2 regions of the Streptomyces sp. NPDC023838 genome follow, and region 2 is predicted to be linked to the other one. Evidence: riboswitches for the same ligand, from Rfam matches in the RefSeq annotation. Region 2 holds a riboswitch; the other holds the start of a gene.
The links. A riboswitch is a leader RNA that binds a small molecule or an ion and turns the genes downstream of it on or off. The one in region 2 is predicted to bind cyclic di-AMP.
Positions count from the first base shown of each region.

Region 1: another riboswitch for cyclic di-AMP. It lies ahead of AB0G17_RS15890 (C40 family peptidase); the one in region 2 lies ahead of AB0G17_RS04365 (M23 family metallopeptidase).

Region 1 is NZ_JBFAAD010000011.1:36-3,516, forward strand. Features, by position in the region: gene AB0G17_RS15875 (DUF397 domain-containing protein) at 101-346, opposite strand; gene AB0G17_RS15880 (helix-turn-helix transcriptional regulator) at 357-1,214, opposite strand; gene AB0G17_RS15885 (ATP-binding protein) at 1,457-1,888, shown strand; gene AB0G17_RS15890 (C40 family peptidase) at 2,016-2,492, opposite strand; cyclic di-AMP (ydaO/yuaA leader) riboswitch at 2,496-2,680, opposite strand; gene AB0G17_RS15895 (hypothetical protein) at 2,996-3,304, opposite strand; gene AB0G17_RS15900 (ATP-dependent Clp protease proteolytic subunit) at 3,309-3,481, opposite strand, start outside.
Region 2 is NZ_JBFAAD010000003.1:22,097-25,577, forward strand. Features, by position in the region: gene AB0G17_RS04360 (aldo/keto reductase) at 1-443, opposite strand, end outside; gene AB0G17_RS04365 (M23 family metallopeptidase) at 509-1,537, opposite strand; cyclic di-AMP (ydaO/yuaA leader) riboswitch at 1,600-1,747, opposite strand; gene AB0G17_RS04370 (PP2C family protein-serine/threonine phosphatase) at 1,904-3,052, opposite strand; gene AB0G17_RS04375 (hypothetical protein) at 3,213-3,481, opposite strand, start outside.

The DNA.
Region 1 (3,481 bases), on a different contig from region 2:
CCAGATCCTCGACCGCATCTGCCGCTACTGCGACAGGATCTCCAAACCAGGTCACTAGTCCCCCGTTCGCACGGTCCTGCCTAGTCCCCTGTTCGCATGGTCAACTCCTGCTGTCGAGCGCCTCGTCGAGCTCGACCGGCAGGCCGGAAAGGAAGCTGCGCCAGGCCCGTGCTCCAAAGAGCAGTGCGGGTCCGTCGGTCCGCTTGGAATCGCGGACGGCGAGCAGTCCGGCGTCGAGGAATGCGGTCTCGACGCAATTGTTCATTCCTGTACTACGGCTGCTTCGCCGCCATTGCGCACCGTGCAGAGAAGTGCTGGAAGGTACATGCACGGGGGGTGCGGGCATCATGCCTCCCTTACGCGCCGTCAGCCATCACGGCGATGAGATTCAATGATTCCTTGAACGAGAGGGCCTGCGCCTCGACCGTGTGGAACGCGGCGCTGTACGCCTCAAGGTCTTCTCTCCGTTCGAGATAGAGGCTACTCGTCAAGTGGTCGATAACAACCACGTCCAGATCGGAAATGTGCGGAAAGGAGAAGATAATGAAAGGTCCGGTGAGGCCGATATGGCCACCGCTGCTGAAAGGCAGCACCCGCAACCGGACCTGCGGCAGCTGAGCCGCCTCCAGGAGGTGGCGCAACTGCCGCCGCATCGCGGCCGCCCCGCCCACCTCGCGGTGCAGCGCCGCCTCGTCGACCACCGCGCTCAGCTCCAGCGGCGGATCGGCCCGCAGCACCTCCTGGCGTGCCAGCCGCACCTCCACCAGGGAGTCCACCCGCGCCGGGTCGAGCCCGCCGAGGGCCGCCCGGGTCACCGCGCGGGCGTACTCGGGAGTCTGGAGCAGCCCCGGCACCACGGACGTCTCCAGGGTGCGCGCCGCCGACGCCTGTGACTCCAGGCTGATGAAGTCCCGGTACTGCGGCGGCAGCAGTCCCCGGTAGGCCTGCCACCACTGGCTGCCGCGCCCGTCCGCCGCTCCCGCCAGCGCTTCGAGCAGCGCCCGCAGTTCGGGGTCCTCAACCCCGTACACCTCAAGGAGAAGGGCCACGTCGACGGGCTTCACTCCGCTGCGGCCGGTCTCGATCCGGCTCACCTTGGACTGGTGCCAGCCCAGGTGCCCGGCGACTTCGCCGCTCGTGAGGGCGGCCGCGCAGCGCAGCCGGCGCAGTTCCTCGCCGAGTTTGCGGCGGCGTACCGCGGGGCCGTGCCACATGTCGGTCTCCTTCCACCCGGCCGGGATGCGGGCGATGGGCAAGTGTGGCGCCCAAATACGGTCCTTCGTCGCAGAGTTCACCGCTTTGAGCGACAGATATATGCACATCTTGGTGGATCGGCGCATCCGGCGGCACGATGAGTGGCACTCTGGCGCGAAGCACAAGTCCGGGCCGTCCTCGCGTTTGTCCGCTCGCTGCGCGTCCAGCAGGCCGGCCCGGGTGGGAAAGGGACAGCGTCGCCATGGCAGACCACCAAGAATCAACCGTCACTCTGCCGAGCGATCCCGCCTCGGTCTCCGCCGCCCGCAGGCATGTCGCCGGCGTACTCACCGAGTGGGGTCTTCCGTCGGACGACGATACCGCCGACACGATCCGCCTGATCGTCTCCGAGCTCGCGACCAACGCCGTGCAGCACACCCTCGGCCAGTCGCCCACCTTCACCGTGGACCTGCGCCTCGAACGCGACGAGCAGCTCCACATCGGCGTCACGGACAGCCACCCCCGCTGGCCGAAACGTCTTCCCGCCGCCGTCCAGCAGGACAACGGACGCGGCATGGTGATCATCCGCTGGCTCGCCGCCGAGTACGGGGGGCGGCTTTCCGTCACGCCGACGCCGGAGGGCGGCAAGACCGTCTGGATCGCGCTGCCGTGGACGGCGCCGGTGCAGACCTAGGTGTATTGCCCAGTGAGGTTGGGGACGCGGCTGGCGGGTGGTTTGCCTGTGAGCGAGCACGGGGCGCGGTGAGCGCGGGCGGGCGGGTTGCCCGGCCCGCCACGCTCACCGGCCCGTGTCGGCTGCGTCAGCGCACGCGCCCGTACCAGACGCTCTTCGACCAGATCTTCTCCAGCCGGACCACGGACCCGCTCTTGGGGGAATGCCATATCTTGCCGTCCCCGGCGTAGATCCCCACGTGGTAGACGTTCGAGCCGGAGTGGAAGAACACCAGGTCCCCGCGCTCGCGCGCGGACGACGTGATGTGGCGGGTGCTGTTGTACTGCTGCTGGCTGGTGCGCGGCAGCTTCTTGCCCGCCTGCTTGAACGAGTAGAGGGTGAGCCCCGAGCAGTCGAAGCGGTACGGGCCGCTGGCACCGTACTGGTAAGGCGCGCCCTTCTTCGACGCGGCGACGTTGAGCGCCTTCGTCGCGAGTGTCGCGGCGCTCGCCTCACCACTGGCGCCCGGCGCCAGCATCGTGCCGCCGACTGCGGCGAGGGTGAGGGCGGAGACCGCGCCGACTCGGGTCAGCAGGGACGGAACGTAGTTCTTCTGCGCAGACATGCGCGACCCTTCGTCAAACCGCCTGCGAAGGATGACCTGTCGGGTTCGGACTGGCGAAGACGCCCGGCCGCTGTCGCGGCTTCACCCCAAGGGCCTCCCGGTCTCCCGGTGGGCCCGCCGTAATCGGGTCCTCCACTCCTGCCGATCCACTCGTTCGACCAGTCGTCCGGGTACGGCGGCAGGACTCGGCGTCCGCCCGGACCGCCCCGCCGCGGTGGCGGGGGCTTGTCGTCGGAAGGGATCTTGGCTCACGAAGTGTCGGATTTCCGAGCCGAAACGGCGTTTTGTGAGGCTCCTCACGACTGACCCGTTCGGGTGGACATCGATGTTTCAACACTTCTGACAGGGTGTCCGACCTGCGTCGTACCGGCGACGGAACGATTCATTCCGGTCGGTGTCTGCGCATTCGGAGCAACATTTGCGGTCCGTCGTTCGGACCATCGGATGGTCCGAACGTGGGACGCCCACTCGTACCAGCGCGCGGGTGCGCGGACGCCGCGGCGTCAACTCGCGGCTGACGGCGGCGGCATCGTGAGGCGGCCCGCCCGGCGTTCCCCGTCGAGGATCCGCAGCACCCGCGCCAGCGTCTCGGAGTGCAGCTCCGTCTCGCCGCGCAGATGCATCGTCGTCAGCGCGTCCCGCAGGGCCACGGCCCGTCCGACGAGCGCCTGCGCGGCCCGCAGCGCGCCGTAGGTGTCGTTGTGCCGGGCGGGGTTGATCCGGCCCAGCTTGTCGAGCGCGTCCAGATACGCGTCGACGAACTCGCCCTCGGCGCGCGTCAGCGCGGGCAGCGGCGGCAGTTCGGGCAGCACGGCTCTACCTCCCTTGCGCGGCGGCCGAGTTCTTGCGGCTGGTGATGACGTGGTCGACGAGGCCGTACTGGGCCGCGGCGGCGGCGTCGAGGATGGTGTCCCGCTCGATGTCGGCGCTGATCCGCTCGGTGGACTGCCCGGTGTGCCGGGCCAGCAGATCGGTCAACAGCGCGCGCT
Region 2 (3,481 bases):
TTGCCCTCCCGCACCAGCTGGTCGAGGGCGGTGACGATCTCCTCGACCGGGACGGACTCGTCGTCGAAGTGCGTGTAGTACAGGTCGATGTAATCCGTGCCCAGCCGGCGCAGCGACGCCTCGGCGGCGGCCTTGATCGTGGGGGCCGCCAGCCCCTTGAACCGCGGGTGGGCGCCCGCCTTGGTGGCGACGACGACGTCCTCCCGGTTGCCGCGCTCGGCCAGCCACTTGCCGATGATCTCCTCGGACTCGCCGCCCTCGTTGCCGGGGACCCAGGACGAGTACGCGTCGGCGGTGTCCACGAAGTTGCCGCCCGCCGCGGTGTAGGCGTCGAGCACCGCGAACGAGGCGGCCGCGTCGGCGGTCCAGCCGAAGACGTTGCCGCCGAGGGCGAGCGGGAAGACGGAGAGGTCGGAGGAGCCGAGGGGGCGCAAAGAGGTCATGGGGGGTGCAACGGGCGGGCGGGCCACGGCTATTCCGCGCCCCCGCCCGCGTCCCTGCGGCGGACTTACGGGTTGAGGCCCTTCGACTGCAGCCACCCCATCGGGTCGATGCCCGTCCCGCCCGGAGTGTGCACCTCCAGGTGGAGGTGCGGGCCCGTCACGTTGCCGGTGGCGCCGACGCGTCCGATCGTCTCGCCGGTCGTCACCTTCTGGCCCGCGCTGACGGCGATCGACGACTGGTGGCAGTACCAGAGCTCGGAGCCGTCCTCCAGCTCGATGACCGTGCGGTAGCCGTACGAGCCGGACCAGCCCGCCGACTTGACCGTGCCGCCGTGTATCGCCTTGAGCGGGGTGCCGGTCGGGGCGGCGAAGTCGAGGCCGGTGTGGTGGCCGGAGGACCACATCGAGCCGGCCTCGCCGAACGTCGAGGTGATCGTGTACGAGGCGACCGGGAGCGAGTAGCTCTTGGCGAGCTCGGCGAGCCGCTCCTCCTCCGCCTTCTTGGCGGCGGCCTCCTCGGCGGCCTTCTTCTCGGCCGCCGCCTTCTGCTCCGCGGCGCTCTGCGCGGCCTTCGCCTCGGCCGCCGCCTTCTGTGCCGCGGCCTTCTCGGCGGCCGCCTTCGCCTCGGCCTCGGCGTCGTTCTGCTGCTGCTCGGCCTGCTGGAGGATGCGGGCGCGCAGGGCCTCGCCGGCGCCGGTGGCGCCCTGTTCGGCGTCGGCCCGGGAGACGCCGGCCATGGTGAGGGGGGCGCTCGCGACGGCCTGGTCGGCCCGGTCGGCCGGGGAGGGGTCGGCCTTCTCGTCGCCCGCGATGTCGGAGATCAGCGTGCCCACGCCCGGCAGGGACTTGACGTCGGGGAGGTTGTTCGCGACCGAGTCGGGCAGGGATATGGAGACCGGCGGCTTGGTCTGGGCGCTGGCCATGCCGCCCGCGCCGACGGCCGCGATGACGCCGACGCCGAGGACGGTTGAGCTGCGGGCGAGTCCGCCGCGCTGCTTGGCGACGCGGTGTCTGCCGCGTACGGAGCGCACGGACTCCTCGGTGGGGTCCCACTCCTCCCACACCTCGGTGTCACTGGGCGCGGGCCCGTACAGGGAGACGGGGGGAACCGGCGGGGTGCCGAGGGCAGGCTCGTTGGACGCCACGGAGGCGCACTCCTTTCCTTCCTTCTCGCCTACCGGGTTAGCTGACGGGTTCGGAGCAGGAAGGTCTCCTACGGGCACCTTTCGAAGGTGCAAAGGTGCCCGATTCACCCCAAGTTGGTGGTTCCCCGGTTCCCTCGCGGGATTCGGCGCACGCGCGCGGTGCCGCCTATGACGACGGCTGGGACGACCGCGCTGCGTTATCGAACGTTAATAGACAGCGGGACCGGATTCCAAGCTGTTCCCGGTGATCGTTGGGGACAACTGATGGCGGTGTGTCAACTGTTGCGCGCAGGGAGGTTGTTCGACTACGCGCCGTCACGGCACCACGGGCATCGTCCGCCGCCGCTCCGGCTGCCGCTCGCCGGGCCGCCCCACCGCGAGCAGCGCCATGTCGTCGTTCGCACCCCCGCCCGTATGTCTGCGCACGTCGTCGACGAGCGCGTCCAGGACCTGGGCCGGTCCTGGGAAGATGCGGCCGCGCAGCCGCTCGTACGGGTCGTAGAAGACCCCGGGCGGATCGATGGAGCGCGCCTCGGAGAGGCCGTCGGTGTAGAAGAGCAGCGTCGCCCCGGCCGGGAAGGGGTACGCGTCGGCCCGGTCCGGCCACACCCCCAGGTCCGCCATCCCCAGCGGCAGGGCCGGGTCGGTCGGGGCGAGGACGTCCACCGCCCCGTCGGCGTGGAGCAGCAGCGGCTCGGGGTGACCCCGGTTCACCAGGCGTACGGACCCGGCGCCGCGCGGGATCTCGGCGAGCACGGCCGTGGTGAACCCCTCGACGGCGTCCAGACCGTCGCGCCGGGCGCCCTCCCGGGTCAGCGCGCGCTCCAGCCGCCCGGCCACCGCCTCCAGGGTCGTCTCCTGCTCGGCCGCCTCCCGGAACGCCCCGATGACCACGGCCACCGTCTCCACCGCCTCCAGCCCCTTGCCCCGCACGTCCCCGACGACCAGGCGCACCCCGTACGGCGTGTCCTGGACGGCGAAGAGGTCCCCGCCGATGAAAGCGCCGGCCTGGGCCGCCTCGTACCGCGCGGCCACCTGGAGACCGCCGATGCGCTCAGCGGGCGTGGGCAGCACGGCGCGCTGGGCGGTCTCCGCGATGACCCGTGCCGAGGCGAGGCGCTCGCCGCTGCGGCGCAGCATGCGGTTGGTGAAGAGGGCGAGCACGCCGACGGTGGTGACGGTGAACAGCTCGCTGACCGCCTCGCCGGTACTGGGGATGTCGTGCAGATACTCCGTGAGCAGCACCGCCGCGACCGCCGAGGCGCCCGCGACGGCCGTGCCGAGCGGGCCGAAGAACGGGGCCGCGATCAGGGGCGCGGCCGCGAAGAGGGCGGCGGCGGTCAGGTCGGGCGGCGTCGCCGCGTCGAGGACGATCCCGGCGACCAGCAGCACCAGGGGCAGCGCGCGCGCCAGGGCGAGCCGCCGGGAGCCCTCCCGGCCGCCGCCGTCCGATCGCTGCCGCACCTGTGTGGTCTCCTGCCCGTCCGCATGGGCCGCCGACGTTCCGCGCCCCACCCAGGGTGTCCGGCTCGGCCGCGCGCGGCGAGCCCACCTCGGCCAACCGGGTGCGGCCTCAGCGCCCCGCCGCAGCGCCCGCCTCAGTTGCCCGCCTCAGTTGCCCGCCCTAGTGCCGGTCCGCGCCCGTGGCGATCAGCCGCGCCCGGCACCGGCGGGGCCCCGCCCGGCCCCGTACACACGTCCCCCGGGCGTGGCGCCGGGCCGCCGGGCCGCCGTGCACGGAAGGGACGCCGCCCCTGGCGTACGAGGGCGGGGAGACCCAGGGCGGGGCGGGCGACAGGGGCAGCGACAGGGACAGACACATCAGCAGCCCGCACAGGGCGACGAACAGCGGCACCGCGGGCACCTTCCGCCGCGTCGCCGCCCGCAGCAGTC